Thiorhodovibrio frisius: one gene and its partner. The protein of the gene in region 2 interacts with the protein of the main gene of each other region in a pairwise test. Links are inferred from orthologs where the notes say so. Each region holds a gene or a part of one and is shown on either strand. Other genes may lie near its edges.

The links.
Region 1: the proteins of aceE (region 2) and nth interact in binary tests that used the Escherichia coli proteins (3 or more experiments, as listed by UniProt). The link is inferred for Thiorhodovibrio frisius from one-to-one orthologs.

Annotation. Positions count from the first base shown.
Region 1 is NZ_CP121471.1:1,548,817-1,556,869, forward strand. What follows is about bases 2,334-5,109. They hold nth (endonuclease III), read right to left. Parts: upstream 4,179-5,109; coding sequence 3,489-4,178; downstream 2,334-3,488. Other genes in these bases: Thiofri_RS07230 (cation:proton antiporter), read right to left, coding at 2,334-3,476; lexA (transcriptional repressor LexA), read left to right, coding at 4,355-5,014; imuA (translesion DNA synthesis-associated protein ImuA), read left to right, coding at 5,018-5,109. In the rest of the region: Thiofri_RS07215 (TorF family putative porin), read left to right, coding at 1-338; Thiofri_RS07220 (P-II family nitrogen regulator), read left to right, coding at 432-770; Thiofri_RS07225 (ammonium transporter), read left to right, coding at 869-2,092; more of Thiofri_RS07230, read right to left, coding at 2,187-2,333; more of imuA, read left to right, coding at 5,110-5,731; Thiofri_RS07250 (Y-family DNA polymerase), read left to right, coding at 5,787-7,364; Thiofri_RS07255 (chemotaxis protein CheB), read left to right, coding at 7,759-8,053. UniProt on the Escherichia coli protein: DNA repair enzyme that has both DNA N-glycosylase activity and AP-lyase activity. The DNA N-glycosylase activity releases various damaged pyrimidines from DNA by cleaving the N-glycosidic bond, leaving an AP (apurinic/apyrimidinic) site.
Region 2 is NZ_CP121471.1:1,298,671-1,307,122, forward strand. What follows is about bases 281-3,455. They hold aceE (pyruvate dehydrogenase (acetyl-transferring), homodimeric type), read right to left. Parts: upstream 3,130-3,455; coding sequence 481-3,129; downstream 281-480. Other genes in these bases: Thiofri_RS06185 (dihydrolipoyllysine-residue acetyltransferase), read right to left, coding at 281-384. Also shown: more of Thiofri_RS06185, read right to left, coding at 1-280; Thiofri_RS06195 (PAS domain-containing hybrid sensor histidine kinase/response regulator), read left to right, coding at 3,484-6,864; Thiofri_RS06200 (PAS domain S-box protein), read left to right, coding at 6,921-8,452. UniProt on the Escherichia coli protein: Component of the pyruvate dehydrogenase (PDH) complex, that catalyzes the overall conversion of pyruvate to acetyl-CoA and CO(2).

The DNA of each region.
Region 1 (8,053 bases), 250 kb from region 2 along the record:
TTCAATATACCGCATGGAACGGCAAGGTGAACGATGGCGGCATGTTCGCGGAGGGCGACCTTTACTACAGCGCCGCCTTGGATGTCCCGCTTCCCCGGGATTTTAGTTTCGGCGTTTTCGGCGGTTACTATGACTTTGATAATGACCGCTATTTCTACGCCGACAGTAATGGTGTCGCAAAAAAAGCCTCCTACGATTACTGGCATTGGGGGGCGACCGTCAGCAAAGAGGCGGGCGACTTTGGGACCTTTAGCTTCACTTATGAACAAGTGGATGCCGATGGCGACTACTATGACGAAGATGCCCAAGTCTGGGTCGGTTGGAACAAAACGTTCTAAGTCGTCCGAGTATCCTGACGTTCCGACAGGCTAATTGCGCGGGGACCGTCAATGGCGGTTACCCGCACTTAATACACTTAGGGAGCTTATGCAATGAAGCTGATCACAGCAGTGATTAAACCATTCAAGCTCGATGATGTGCGGGAGGCGCTGGCCGATATCGGCGTGTCTGGCATCACTGTCATCGAGGTTAAGGGTTTCGGGCGGCAGAAAGGCCACACCGAACTGTATCGCGGTGCCGAGTATGTCGTCGACTTTCTGCCCAAAATTAAGGTGGAAATTGCTGTCGACGATGGTCTGGTTGAGCAGGTGATTGAAGCTGTCACCAATGCAGCCCGTACCGGCAAGATCGGCGACGGCAAGATTTTCGTCTTCGACGTCGGTCAGGTCATCCGCATCCGTACCGGCGAGACCGGTCCCGACGCGCTTTAAGCGACTTTTGCAGGAGGAACCTCATAGTGGAAGAACCAACGATACAGCTCGCCTACGCGCTGGATACCTTTTACTTTCTCGTCTCCGGTGCTCTTGTCATGTGGATGGCCGCCGGTTTTGCGATGCTCGAGGCGGGGCTGGTCCGCGCCAAGAATACCGCTGAAATTCTTACCAAGAACGTCGCGCTCTTTGCCATCAGCTGCATCATGTACATGTTGATTGGTTACGGCATCATGTATCCGGCGGGTGGTAACGGCGTTATCCCAAGCATCAACTGGTCGTTCATGTTCATGAACGCGACGGACGACAATACGCTCAAAGCGATCACCGAGGCTATTGCCGCGAAGGCAGCCAACCCAGAAGAAGCCCCTGACCCGTCCTACTACTCGGGTCTTTCCGACTTCTTTTTTCAGGTGGTCTTTGTCGCCACCGCCATGTCGATTGTCTCCGGTGCCGTGGCCGAGCGTATGAAGCTTTGGGCTTTCTTGGCCTTCGCCGTCATCATGACCGGCTTTATCTATCCAATGCAGGGTTACTGGAAGTGGGGCGGTGGCTGGCTCGACGGCATCGGCTTTAACGACTTTGCCGGATCGGGTATCGTCCATCTGTGCGGTGCCTCTGCGGCTCTGGCCGGTGTGATTCTGCTCGGCGCGCGTAAAGGCAAGTACGGCAAGGACGGCAGCATCAACGCCATTCCTGGCTCCAATCTGCCGCTGGCAACCCTGGGTACCTTTATTCTGTGGCTGGGCTGGTTCGGCTTTAACGGTGGTTCGGAACTCAAGATTTCCGACATCGGCGAGGCCAACGCGGTGGCTGCCGTCTTCGTCAACACCAACATGGCCGCAGCTGGTGGTCTGGTTCTGGCGTTGATCACCGCTCGTATCATGTTCGGCAAGGCCGATCTCACCATGGCACTGAACGGCGCTTTGGCCGGTTTGGTCGCTATTACCGCCGAGCCACTGACCCCGAGCCCGATCGCGGCAACCCTGATCGGCGGCCTCGGCGGCGTGATTGTGGTCTTCGCCATCGTCACCATGGATAAGCTGCGCATCGATGACCCGGTCGGTGCCATCTCAGTGCATGGTGTTGTCGGCATGTGGGGTCTGATCGCTGTGCCGCTGACTAATGGCGACGCATCCTTTGTTGCTCAGTTCATTGGTCTCTTCACCATTCTGGCATGGGTCTTTGCCGCATCTCTTCTGACGTGGTTCCTGATCAAGCTGGCCATGGGCCTGCGTGTCAGCGAGGAGGAAGAGTACGAGGGCGTCGATATTGGCGAATGTGGCCTGGAAGCCTATCCGGAGTTTGTCAAGGCAGGTTAGTGATGATGCGATAGCATCTCATCATCCTTGCAACGGGGCCTGCGGGCCCCGTTTTTTTTTGGCTATGCACCGCGCTGGTGCAACCGTCAGTGTGTCACTCAGGTTCAGGTGCCCTGTCCTCCGGTTCGGCGGCCCCGAACTCGCGGTTCGCGCTTTGATTGAATGCGCGAATCACGGGTGCCAGCGTCAGCCCCTGGACCATGATCGAGAACACCACAATCATATAGGTGACGGTCAGGATCAAGTCGCGGGTGGCGCCGGGTGGCAGGGACAATGCCAGGGCGACCGAGATACCGCCGCGAATTCCGCCCCAGGTCAGCACCGCCACGGTACCGGGTGAGACATTGCGAAAACCGCGATAAAGTCCCAGCGGCACGCCGATGCTTAGCGCCCGGGCGAGCAGCACCAGCGGAATGAGTAGCGCGCCAGCGAGGAGAAAACTCTCTTTAATCGTTAGTGCCAGTACCTCGAGTCCGATCAGCACGAACAGTACAGCGTTTAGCGATTCATCCACCAGCTCCCAGAAGGAATCCAGGTGCTCGCGCGTTTTGTTTGACATGGCGCCGCCGAGTCCCTGGTTACCGATCATCAAGCCGGCGACCACCACGGCAATGGGGGCGGATAAATGCACATGCTCGGCAATCGCGTAGCCTCCACTCGCCACGGCGAGCGTAATCAACACCTCAGCCTGATAATTGTCGATGCGTCTAAGCATTTCGAGCGCAATCTGACCAACGATGAGCCCGAAGATGGCACCGCCGATGGCCTCCTGTGCAAACAGGACCAGCACATGATCGAGACTGATGTGCTGACCGTCGATGGCTATGTCGAATAGCACCATGAAGAGCACCACCGCGACGCCATCATTGAACAGAGACTCTCCGGTGATCTTGGTCGCCAGACTTTTGGGCGCGCCGGCGCTTTTGAGTATTCCCAGTACGGCAATCGGGTCGGTTGGTGAAATAAGGGCACCGAATAGCAGACAATAAATATAGGGAATATCGAAGCCCAGCAGCAGAAAGACCAGATAGACCGCAAGGCTAATGATCAGGCTAGCGAGAAAAACGCCAATTGTGGTGAGGGCCGCAATGGTGTTGCGGTGTTCTGCCAGATCATGAATGTTGACATGCAAGGCTCCGGCAAACAGCAGAAAGCTCAGCATGCCGTGCAAAACGGTGGCATTGAAGTCGACGCTTGCCACCAGTTCGCGGGCGTCCAGGGCGATATACTCGCTCAGTGGCAATGGCAGTAGCAGGACCAGCGACATCGCCAGCGCCATCATCATCAAACCGATTGCCGTTGGCAGTTTAAGAAAGCGGGTATTGAGCCAGCTAAAAACCGCCGACAAGGAAATCAATACTGCGATGACATCAAAAAGATCCATACTTCAGGTCCTCTAAAGTGTCTGGTGAGGTGGCTGGTCGCCGGAGTCTTTCACCAGGGATGGGGCTGTGGGTGAAGCGCGATCAGGGAATTCACATAAATCCGCGATGCAACAATCCGTGCAGCGCGGGCGGCGGGCCGTGCAGCTGTAGCGACCGTGTAGGATGAGCCAGTGGTGGGCGTCTTTGAGGAATTCTTGCGGGACTAAGCGCAGCAGTTGCTTTTCGACCGCGAGCGGCGTTTTGCCTGGGGCGAGGCGGGTGCGGTTGGCAACACGAAAAATATGGGTATCGACGGCGATGGTCGGCTCGCCGAAGGCAGTGTTCAGGATGACATTGGCGGTCTTGCGCCCGACACCGGGCAGGGCTTCGAGTGCAGCGCGCTCGCGCGGGACTTGGCCCTGGTGGTGTTCAAGCAACAGGGCGCAAGTTTTGAGGATATTCCGAGTCTTGGTGTTGAACAGGCCAATGGTGCGGATGTGTTCGCTCAAGCCTGCCTCGCCGAGCGCGAACATGGCACGGGGTGTGTTGGCGATGGCAAAGAGCGTCTCGGTGGCCTTGTTGACGCTTTTGTCCGTGGCCTGGGCGGATAGGATCACGGCGATCAGCAGCTCGAACGGAGAGGCATAGCGCAGCTCCGTGGTGGGGTGCGGATTCGCGGCGCGCAGACGGGTGAAAATCTCGGTGCGTTTGGCTCTGTTCATGTTGGCGGTAAAGGATAGCCCAAACAGACAGGGTTGTTGGTGGCTTTAGGGCTTTTCAGGCAGGCTTTTTCGGGATGGGCCAGGCGCTGGGGCCTTGCGGCTTGCGAGATGGTCAGGACTGTCTAAAATAACAGTATTCTGATCTTCATTGATCCTAACCCACTCTGGAGTCGCCCGTGGCAGAGCCCACCTTGACTGACCGCCAGCGGGAAATTCTGGCGTTGATTCGCCGCTATGTGCTGGAGACCGGTTATCCGCCGACGCGCGCGGAGATTGCCGCCGCCTGCGGTTTCCGCTCGGTCAATGCAGCCGTAGACCACCTTAAGGCGCTGGCCCGTCGCGGGGTGATTGAGCTTAAACCGGGCGCGTCGCGCGGCATCCGGCTGCTTGATTCGCCCGCGCCCGCCTCAGCCCCTCCCGCGGCTGGCACTCTGCCGCTGGTCGGGCGAGTGGCCGCAGGGCGCCCCCTGCTGGCGCTCGAGCATATCGAGGACTATTACCCAATTGACCCCGCCCTGTTTCACCCGCGTGCGGATTATCTGCTGCGGGTCAGTGGCGCGAGCATGCGCGATGCCGGCATTTTCGATGGCGATCTGCTCGCGGTGCGGCGCACGGCAGAGGCGTGCAATGGGCAGATTCTCATCGTGCGTGTCGATGATGAAGTCACGGTCAAGCGTTTCCAGCAATCCGACGATGCACCTCATCGCGTGCGCCTGTTGCCCGCAAACCCGGAGTTTGACCCCATCGATATCGACTTGCGCGCGCAGGAATTGGCGGTCGAAGGTCTGGCTGTTGGCGTGCTGCGCCGGCAACTGGCGACATCTTTGGGGGGCTGATCCTTGGCACTGGCAACGGCAAGCACCCCGGAGCCGATGGATGTCGTCGCGGCAGCGGGATTGGCACCGGTATCGGCACCAGGACTGTCACCGGGACCAGTATCACCTCCTGTACCCAGGGCGCTGTTAGAGGAACTACTCGCTGAGCGCGGCGACCTGTGGCGTGGCAAGGGAGAGACGGCTTGTGCCGAGCCTGGGCTGGCGAGCGGTTTCGCAGCCCTGGATCGGGCGTTGGTCGGCGGCGGCTGGCCCAACGCCGGTCTGTGCGAGATTCTGACCGACAGTCCCGGTCCGGGCCTGGCGTTGATTTTGCCTGCACTGGCGCGGCTTGGCCGGCAGCGCCCCTGGATACTCATGGCTGCGCCGCCGCTGCTGCCCTATGCGCCGGCGCTGGCGGCCCGTGGCCTGGAGCCGGGTCGATTGCTGGTTGTCACCTGCCAGCCGGTGTTGTGGGTCATGGAACAGGCGCTGCAGGCTGGTAGTTGTGCCGCCGTCATTGGCTGGATCGAGCGCGGTACGATGGCGGACCTGCGGCGTTTGCAGCTGGCATCGGTGCAAACGCGCACCCCTGCCTTTGTGTTTCGCCCGCCAGCCGTGGCGACTCAGCCATCGCCCGCCGGTCTGCGCCTGCAACTCGGTGCCATGACGCCCAATCAACTCGAGCTCAGGCTGCTCAAACAGCGCGGTCGTTCAGCGACGGTCAAGCTGCGGTTCTAAGGCTCATGGTCCCGCTCACCACCAGCACTGAAGCGGCTGCTTCACGCTAATTGGCATGCTCCCATCCTGTTGGTTGGCGGTGTCTTTCCCGGCGCTCCCGCTCGAAGTCTATCAGCGCGCCTGGGGTGAGCAGCGACCCCTTGCCATTACGGATGGGGCGCGGGTCATCGCCTGCAATCCGGCGGCACGGGCGGTGGGCGTGCGCGCAGGGCTCGCGCGTTTGGCGGCGCTTGCGCTGAGTGCTGAGTTATGCACACGTCCACGCCGCCCGGCGCTGGAGCGGGCCGCGCTTGAGCGTCTCGCCGCCTGGGCGCTGGCGTTTAGCGATCAGGTCAGTGTGGCGCCACCTCGGGCGTTGGTTCTCGAGGCAGGGCGCAGTCTGAAGCTCTTTGGCGGTGCCCAAGCCTTCTATCGCGCTGTGGTTGAGGCAGCCGCAGCTCTCGGCTATCAAGCACAGGTCTGCATGGCGCCGACGCCCGGGGGTGCTCTGCTGCTGGCGGCCTGGGGCTGCGAGGAAATCCTTGTCCGCCCCGAGGATCTGCGCCGGCGGCTGGCTGCACTGCCACCGCTGGCGCTGGGTTTGAATGCGCGCGCCCAAGCCGACTGCCAGCGCATGGGCCTAGGCTGCATTGGCGATCTGCTGGCATTGCCGCGCGCCGGTCTGGCCCTGCGTTTTGGCACCGCGCTGGTGGACAGGCTCGAAGCTGTGCTGGGCGAAAAGCCTGATCCGCGACTGCCGTTTGTCCCGCCGGATCGCTTTCATGGCGAGCTGGAATTGCCGGTTGAGATACAGGAGACGGACGCGCTCATCTTTGCCTGCCGGCGGCTGCTGGCGGAGCTTTGCCGTTTGTTGCAGGCGCGCCAGGCGGTGGTGTCGATGCTCTACTGGACCTGGCTTCATGCCGAGGGGCAGAGCACGGCGCTGCGCCTCGGCAGCGCCAGACCCGAGGCCGACCTAGAGTCCTGGACGTGGTTGCTGCGCGCGCGTCTGGCCGCTGCGCCGGTGGTGGCGCCGGTGCGGGCGATTGTGCTCGCGAGCGATCCTTTTCAGATGATCACCCTGCACACTGGCGATTTGTTTGCGCACCATGAAGGGAGCCGTCACTATGGGGCTGATCTGCTCGATCGGCTGCGCGCACGTCTTGGCGAGGAGGCGGTTAAGACCTTGGCGCTGGTGGACGATCACCGCCCCGAGCGGGCCTGGCGCTGGATGAAACCAAGTTCGCCCCCGGGCGATGATGACCGGCCCGGGGGGCAGCCCGCTGACCTCCAGCCAATTTCAGGACGCGGGCGCGATGAGCGGCCGCTGTGGCTGTTGCAGCAACCGCTGCGTCTGCGCTTGCGCGACGGGTGTCTGTGGTTGGCCGACTCTGCCGCAGCGGCGATGCTGCCCGGGTTGGCGCGGGCGCAGCCGCTCAGATTCAGTGGTGGGCGTGAACGCATTGAAACCGGCTGGTGGGATGCGCATCCGGTGGCGCGAGATTACTTCAGCGTGCAGGCGGCAAACGGAGAAAGATTCTGGGTCTATCGCCGCCTGGCCGGGGATAGTACGCCGGGTCATGGCAGGCCGGCGCAGGCCCCTGGTGGCGAGGTGCATGCAGGCTGGTATCTGCATGGCGCTTTCGGGTTGTGAACTCAAAAAAAATCGATGCCTTGCGGTGACAAGTCCGCCGCTTTGCATGGTCGGACCGCGCCCTTTTCGATAGCAAGCCGCTGATGGCACGAGTATGATGTTGGGCCAATTCGCTCAATAAAGCGGCCGATGAGCAGGCCGTCAGCCTGGCGGTTTTCTAGCGGCAGCGGTCAAGATGCTCCGGCATTGCTAACCCGCGTGCGAGATTTTCGAATGGGCGCGCAACAGCGCCAAGGCGTATAGGTTCACAAAAGCTATGTCGACTCACCAAGAGCCTGTCACCGATCAAGCTGATGATGATCAAGCTGTGACAGATCAAACTGCACCAGATCAAGCTGCACCAGATCAAACTGTAACGGACCAACCGGGTCAAGAGGACCTGGCGAGCGCCACAATGGTGCCGGATGACGAAAAAGGGCGCTACATCGTCGCCGTTGGTGCCTCGGCCGGCGGACTCGATGCGCTGGAGCGGTTCTTTCAGGCGCTGCCCGAGCGTTCCGGAGCGGCCTATGTGGTGATTCAGCACCTCTCGCCAGACCATAAGAGCATGATGGCCAATCTGTTGGCGCGTCATACGCTGATGCCGGTGGTGACGGTTGAGGACGGGATGAAGATCGAGACTGATCGGGTGCATCTGATTCCGCCGGCCAGCATGATGAGTATCGCCAACAACGAGCTGCGCCTGAGTC
Region 2 (8,452 bases):
CGCGGGCTCGGGTGTGCGGGGCTGCGCCGAGGAGGGCACCGAGGGGGATGATGGCGCTGGTGCCGTTTCTGGTTTGGGTGTCGACTCGGCCTGGTCACCCCCCGAGTTGCTTGCAGCGCCGCTTTCTGCGCTGGCTCCGGCGCTGCCAGTGGCAACGCGCATCAGCAGCTTGCCCTGGCTGATCCGCTCCCCGACGGAGACCAACACCTCTTTCACCTCGCCGCCAAGCGGGGAGGGGATTTCAATACTGGCCTTGTCGCTTTCGAGTGTCAGCAGCGACTGCTCGGGCGCGATGCGATCACCCGGGGCGACCAGGATCTCGATAATTTCGACATCGCTGAAATCGCCGATATCGGGAAGCAGAACGTCTTCTAGCGTGGCCAAGGCTGGCGTCTCCTGGCTGTCAATCCTGGGTTAATTCTTGAGTTGGCCGCCCGTCAAGGCGAATCAATCCGCCTTGACGGGCGTGCCGGGTGCTGGTCACTGAGTGACCGGGTTCGGCTTGTCGGGATCAATGCGATATTTGGTGATCGCCTCGCTGACCCGCGCTTTGTCGATGGTCCCCTCGGCGGCGAGCGCGCTCAGGGCTGCGACGGCGATGTACCAGCGGTTCACCTCGAAGAACTTGCGCAATTGCGCGCGCATGTCACTGCGCCCGAAGCCGTCGGTGCCCAGTGTTACATAGCGCCGGGTCAGATAGGGGCGAATCTGATCGGCATAGGCGCGCATGTAATCGGTAGCGGCGACGATGGGGCCGGTGGTGGTGCCGAGTTGCTGTTCGACAAAGCTCTGACGCGGCGCATCCTCAGGGTGCAAGCGGTTCCAGCGCTCGCAGTCCAGGCCATCGCGACGCAGCTCGTTGAAGCTGGTGGTGCTCCACACCTGGGAGGTCAGGCCAAAGTCTTTCTCCAGCAGCTCAGCCGCTGCCAGCACCTCGCGCAGGATGGTGCCGGAACCCAGCAACTGCACTTGGGCATCAGCCGTCTCCCGCACCGGATAAAGCCCGCGCTTGATGCCCTCTTCGGCACCCTCGGGCAGCGCCGGCTGCGGGTAGTTCTCGTTCATCACTGTGATGTAGTAGAAGACGTTTTCCTTCTCCTGATACATCCGGCGCAGGCCGTCCTGCACGATCACTGCCAGCTCATAAGCGTAGGCCGGATCATAGCTGACGCAGTTGGGGATGGTCGCGGCGGCGAGATGGCTGTGGCCGTCCTGATGCTGCAAGCCCTCGCCGGCCAGGGTTGTCCGGCCTGCCGTGCCGCCGATTAGAAAGCCGCGCGCCTGCATGTCGCCCGAGGCCCAGATCAGATCTCCCACGCGCTGGAAGCCGAACATGGAGTAATAGATATAGAAAGGAATCATCGCCTGGCCATGGTTGGCGTAGGCGGTGGCGGCGGCAATCCAGGAGGACATGGCACCGGCCTCGTTGATGCCCTCTTGCAGGATCTGGCCGTTTTTCTCCTCGCGGTAGTACATCACCTGGTCGGAATCGACCGGCTCGTAGAGCTGCCCCACGTGGGAATAAATGCCGAGCTGACGGAACATGCCCTCCATGCCGAAGGTACGCGCCTCGTCCGGCACAATGGGGACGATAAACTTGCCAATGGTCTTGTCGCGCACCAGGCTGGAGAGCATCCGCACTAACGCCATGGTGGTGGACAACTCGCGCTCGCCGCTGCTTTCCAAGAGCGCGGAGAAGCTCTGAAGCCTTGGCACCTCAAGGCGTTCGGACTTGTCCTGACGCACCGGCAGCGGGCCACCGAGGGCTTCGCGACGCTCGTGCAGATAGCGGATCTCGGGGCTGTCCGGTGGTGGCTTGTAGAAGGGCGCGGCACCGATCTGATCGTCAGAGATCGGGATATTAAAGCGGTCGCGGAAGGCCTTGAGGTGGGTCTCACCCATTTTCTTCTGCGAGTGGGTGATATTCATCCCCTCGCCAGCCACGCCCATGCCATAACCTTTAACGGTCTTGGCCAGAATCACTGTCGGCTGGCCTTCAGTGCGCAGCGCCTCCTGATAGGCGGCGAAAATCTTCACCGGATCATGGCCACCGCGATTCAGCCGCCAGATGTCGTCATCGGTCAGGTTGGCGACCAAGTCGGCCAACTCTGGATACTTGCCGAAGAAGTGCTCGCGGGTATAGGCGCCGCCCTTGGCCTTGTAAGCCTGGTAGTCGCCATCGACGCATTCCTCCATGCGCTTGACCAGCAGCCCCTGCTTGTCGCGGGTAAAGAGCGGGTCCCAGTAACTGCCCCAGAGCACCTTGACGACATTCCAGCCGGCACCGCGAAAGACCGCTTCCAACTCCTGGATGATTTTGCCATTGCCGCGTACCGGCCCATCGAGCCGTTGCAGATTGCAGTTGACCACAAAGACCAGGTTGTCGAGCCGCTCGCGCGCTGCCAGCGAAATGGCGCCCAGGGATTCCGGCTCGTCCATCTCGCCGTCGCCCAGAAAGGCCCATACCTTGCGTCCCTCGGTGTTGAGTACGCCACGATCACTCAGATAGCGCATGAAGCGCGCCTGATAGATGGCCATAATGGGGCCTAAGCCCATGGAGACGGTCGGGAACTGCCAGAAGCCCGGCATTAGCCAGGGATGCGGATAAGACGACAGGCCGTTGCCATCGACCTCTTGGCGGAAATTGTACAGTTGCTCCTCGCTGATGCGTCCTTCCAGAAAAGCGCGCGCGTAGATACCGGGCGCCGAGTGGCCCTGGATGAAAACCAGATCTCCGCCATGATCCTTGCTCGCGGCGCGGAAGAAGTGATTGAAGCCAACATCGTAGAGCGTGGCGCTGGAGGCAAAGGAGGAAATATGCCCGCCGAGTTCGGTTGACAGCCGATTGGCCTGCACCACCATGGCCATGGCGTTCCAGCGCACGAAGGAGCGGATGCGCCGTTCAATGGCGCGATCACCGGGGAAACGCTCCTGCTGGGTGACCGGGATGGTATTCACATAGGCCGTATTGGCGCTGAACGGCAGATGCGCACCGGAGCGGCGCGCCTTGTCGATCAGGCGTTCGAGCAGATAGTGCGCGCGCTCAACCCCCTCGTTCTCCAAGACGGCATCCAGGGCTTCGAGCCATTCTTGGGTTTCCTGAGGGTCGATATCGGGCTTGTTGGACATGGCAGTCTTAAGGAATGTCTGAGTCAGGATGTCGGGCGCGAGACATGAACCGTCCCAGTCGCGGGGCGCAAAATACGCGCCAAATTACCCTAGGCGTGGCAGATTGGCAAATTGTCCGGGTTGCTCGAGCCCGAGAAAACAAGGGCGAGTTGCGTTTTGTGATCTCAGGATTTTGGTTGTGCCGAACAATTGCTGGCACGATTGAGTCAGCGGATTTCATAACGCGGCCAATCCGACTTCTTGATTGGGTCTGACTCGATGTGTCCTAATAATGGATTTGCAGTGTGTGGGCTTTGACCTGAAATCGCAATTTTCCGCACTCCCCTCCTGACCGTGAATGGCCTTCCCAAGACGATGACTAACGAGCAAGAAACCCCGCAGCCGCTCAAAGACAACCTGGCCCAGCTTGAAGAGAAAACCGCCAAGCTTGAGGCGGTGCTCGCGGCCAGCCAGATCGGAGTCTGGAGTATCGCGCTGCCCGAGCGAACCATCACCTGGGACCAACATCTGCTCACAGCCGAGGAACGCGGCACGTCTGGGGACCTGAAATTTCACCAGGCGCTGGAGATGGTCCACCCCGATGACCGGGCGCGGGTGGCGACGGCTTATGAAGCACTGCTGACACATGGCGTCGAGCTGGACGAGGAATACCGCGTTCTGCTGCCGAATGGGGATGAGCGGGTGCATCGCTCCCGCGGCCGCGCGCTGCCGCCTGTCGATGGCCGGAATATGCGTGCTCTGGGCACGGTGCAGGATGTCACCGAGCAGGGTGCAGCCCGTTTGGCGCTTGAACAAAGCCAGCGATTCTCCGAGCAACTGCTCGCCAACATGGCCGATGGCTTCTCGGTCGTGGACACGCAGGGGCGGCAGCAGGTCGCCAACAAAGCGCTGTGCAGGATGACCGGGTTCAGCGAGGAGGAGCAACTCGGCTGGCAACCGCCCTTCCCTTGCTGGCCGGAAGAAGAGTGCGAAGCCATCACTCAGGCGATGCAAAAAACGCTGAGTGGTGAATCCGGCGATTTCGAGCTGGTGTTCAAGCGCAAGAACGGCGAGCGGTTCCCCGTGCATCTTTCAACCGGCTCGCTGTGCGATGCCACGGGGCAGGTCACACATTACTTTGCCAATATCACCGACATCAGCGCGCGTCGCGAGGCGGAGCGTCAGCTCAAGCGCGCCCATGCCTTCCTCAATCAGACCAGTCGGGTCGCGCGCGTGGGCGGCTGGGAATATGACCTGGTCAGTGGAAAGCTCGAATGGACCGACTCCATCCGCGAAATCCACGAGGTTCCGCCGGACTTCGAACCCACTTACGAGCGGGCGATTGCCTTCTACACGCCAGAGACCGGCGCGAAACTCCAGCAGGTGATTACGCAAGCCATTGAGGACGGCACTCCCTATGATCTGGAAGTGCAGATCATCACTGCCAGCGGCAAGGTCTTGTGGGTGCGCGCCATCGGCAATGCTGAATTCGACAAGGGGCGCTGCAAGCGGCTGTTCGGCACCCTTCAGGACATCGACGAGGCCAAGAAGATTCGCGAAGCGCTCGAACAGGCGCGGGCAGAAGCGGATGCTGCCAATCGGTCCAAGTCGGAATTCCTCGCCAACATGAGCCACGAGATCCGCACCCCGCTCAATAGCGTGATTGGCTTTAGCGATCTGCTGCGCCAGTCGGAGCTGAGTGAAACTCAGCGCAATTATGTCGGCTACGTGAATCAGTCGGCCAAATCGCTGCTCGATCTGCTAAACGACATTTTGGATTTCTCCAAGATCGAGGCGGGCAAGCTCGAGCTGTCGCCGGAGCAGGTTGACCTCGATGAACTGACGCGCCAGATCATCGATGTGGTGCGCTACAAGACCAACGAGAAGGGGCTGGAACTGCTGTTGCACATCGCCTCGGAGGTGCCCCAAGTCATCCACGCCGATCCCATCCGGCTGCGTCAGGTGCTGATCAACCTGATTAGTAACGCTATTAAGTTTACTGAGGCCGGCCACATCCGCATCGACATCAGCGCAGAACCCACGCAGACACCCGGCATCAGCGAACTGGGCTTTGCCATCAGCGACACTGGGTGCGGGATTGCACTCGATCAGCAGGAACGCATTTTTGACGCCTTCACCCAGGAAGACGCCTCGACCACACGCAAGTTCGGCGGCACCGGACTGGGCTTGTCGATTTCCAACCGCCTGCTGCATTTGATGGGCAGCCGGCTTGAGCTTGACAGCGAGCCGGGTCAGGGCAGCACCTTCTCGTTTCGCGTGTGCCTGCCGAGCGAAGGCGGTCGGGCCTTTGACCAACTGGCTGATCAGGCCGTACTCGATGCCATCGAGCATGTGCTAGTGATCGATGACAATCTGAACAACGGCAAGATTATCCAAGACATGCTCGAGCTGGTCGGCGTGCCCTGCACGACGGTGGACAACGGACTGGCCGCGCTGTCCTTCTTGCAGCAGCAGGCTGTCGACATCGCCATCGTCGACTACCAGATGCCTTTCATGGACGGGCTTGAGGTGATCGGTAAGATTCGCCAGCAGCTGAATCTTGGCCCCGAGTCGCTGCGCATCATGTTGTTGCACAGCCTGGTTGAAGACGTCCAACTGCGCGCACAAGCGGACCTGCTTGGCATCCATAAAATGGCCAACAAGCCGATCGACAGCCGCCAACTCTACAATGCCCTGGTGGAGTTAAAGCAAGGCGGTGCGCTGGCTGGAACAGAGACAGCGCGCGGGGATGGAGTTGCACCCGCGAATGCTGGTGAGGATGCCAGAGGCATCGCCGGTGAGGATGCCGTCGCCGGTGGTAGCATGGCTGCCAAGATTGCAGCCAAGGCCGACGCCACGACCCAGTCTGACCTGCGGATTCTGCTGGTGGACGATCATCCGCTCAACCTCACGCTGGCACGACACCTGGTCGCCGAGGTGCTCCCCGGAGCGCACATCGAGGAAGCCAGTGGCGGTGAAGAAGCCGTGCGCCACTTTACTAAAAACACGCCGGACCTGGTCTTGATGGACGTACAAATGCCGGGGATGAACGGCTATGACGCAACCGGCCAGATCCGCGCGCGCGAAAGCGGCAGGCGAGTGCCCATCATCGCCCTGACCGCCGGCACCCTGAAAGGCGAGAAGGAACGCTGCCTGCAAGCGGGCATGGATGATTACCTGACCAAGCCCATCGCCGCCGATCAGTTGCGCGAGTGCCTGCAACACTGGTTGACGCGACAACCAGCGCCCCAATTATCCACGCCAGCTCCATCTACACCAGTTCCATCCTCGTCGGCTTCAGATGAGTTGGCTTCATCCGCGCCGCCAAAGCAGCCGCCAGCATCGTCGCCAGCAGGAGCGAATTTCATCGCCGGCAACGAGCTGCCCCATTTCGACCGCGAAGCGCTACTCGAGCGCGTCGGCGGTGCCGAAGATGCCCTCCAGGAGATGCTTAAGCTGATCATGCAAGGCGCCTTCACCGAAGGCTTGGAGCAACTTGCCCAGCTCACCGCCCAACTTACCGCCGAGCGCGGCGATCAGCGGGGCGACCAGCAGAGCATCCGCGCCGTCGCTCATCGCATTCGCGGAGTGGCCGCCAGCGGCGCCTTCGAGCGCATGGCCTGGCTTGCCGAGCAACTGGAACTGATGCAACCCTTCGATGCCACCAAGGCTGCACGTCTGACCGAGGCCATGCGCGCTGAGGAAAGTCTCCTCAGGCGTTTTCTTCAACACGAACAGCATTTGCTCGCGCCTTAGATGTTTCGGCGCGGTGCGGGTCGGGTCGGATCGAATCACAGGCACGGAAGGACATCGTGAATAGTGCTCCTGAAGTAGCACAGTCTGACTGGCTGGCGCAACTGCTCGACTGGAGTTCCCTGTGGTCGCTCGCCTTGGTGGCCGCATTGGTGAGCGGCAGCCTGCTGCTGATTCTGATCTGGCAGCGCAAGCTGGTCGCCGAGATTGCCAAGCGCAAAAACGCCGAACGCGAACTGCGCAAGCTCTCGCGCGTGATCGAGCAGAGCCCTGCTGCGGTGCTGATCACCGACACCCAGGGGCGCATTGAATACGTCAATCCCGCCTTCTGCGACGTGACCGGCTACAGCCTCGCCGAGGTGCTCGGGCGCAATCCCAGTATTCTCAACTCCGGCTTGCAGGACGCGGCCCAGTATCGTCAGCTGTGGGGGCGCATCTGCGGCGGCAAGGTGTGGCGCGGGGAACTGGCCAACAAGCGCAAGGATGGCGCCATTTTCTGGGAGCATGCCGCCATCAGTCCCATCCTTGATGAGCAGGGCGCGATCACCCACTTTTTCGCGGTCAAGGAGGACATTACCGAGCGCAAGCGCGCCGAGACCGAACTGGCGGCGAGCGAGGCACGCTTTCGTGGGCTGTTCGAGGCCGCGACCATCCCCTTGGCTGAGATGCAGGCAAGCGGGGAGATTCTGGCCTTCAATCCCATCTTTACGCAGACCTTCGGTTGGACGCTTGCGGAGATCCCCGATCTGGCGCACTGGTGGACCTGCGTCTTCCCCGATCCCGCCTATCGCGAGCGCGTGCAGGCGGACTGGACCCTGGTTAGCCAAGCATCCCTGGCCGGCGAGCAGCAACTGGCTCCCTGGGAATATCGCATGACCTGCGCCGACGGTGCGCACAAGCAGGTGCTGGTGTCCCTGCGCGCCTTTGGCGCGTCCCTGGTGGTGAGCTTTGTCGATGTGACCGAGATGCGCCGCTCCGAGCGTGCCCTGCAGGACCAGCTACGCCTGCAGGAAGCGCTAATCGACACCATCCCCAACCCGATCTTCATCAAGGATGCCGAGGCGCGTTTTATCGGTTGCAACCGCGCCTACGAGCAAGCCTTCGGCACCACACGGGAGTTCATGCGCGGCAAAACGGTGCTGGAGTTGCCCTATTTGCCAGATGAGACCCGCGCCGCCTATCAGGCCGAGGATGCCCAGGTGATTGCCGAGAGCGGGCTGCGCCACCATGAGCTGTGCATGCCCTTTGCCGACGGGCGCGAGCATGATGTGCTCTACTGGGTGGCTGGCTTCACCCTCTCCGACGGACGCTGCGGCGGACTCATTGGCATCATGGTCGACATCAGCGCGCTCAAGGAGGCCCAGCGCCTGGCCGAGGAGGCCACCCGCGCCAAGTCCGAGTTCCTCGCCAACATCAGCCATGAGATCCGCACGCCCATGACGGCCGTGCTCGGCATGGCGCACCTGGCGTTGAATACCGAGCTGAGCGCTCAGCAGCGCGACTACCTGAGCAAGCTGGAAAGCGCCGCCAAGTCGCTGCTGCGGCTGATTGACGATGTGCTCGACTACGCCAAGATCGAAGCTGGCCGTCT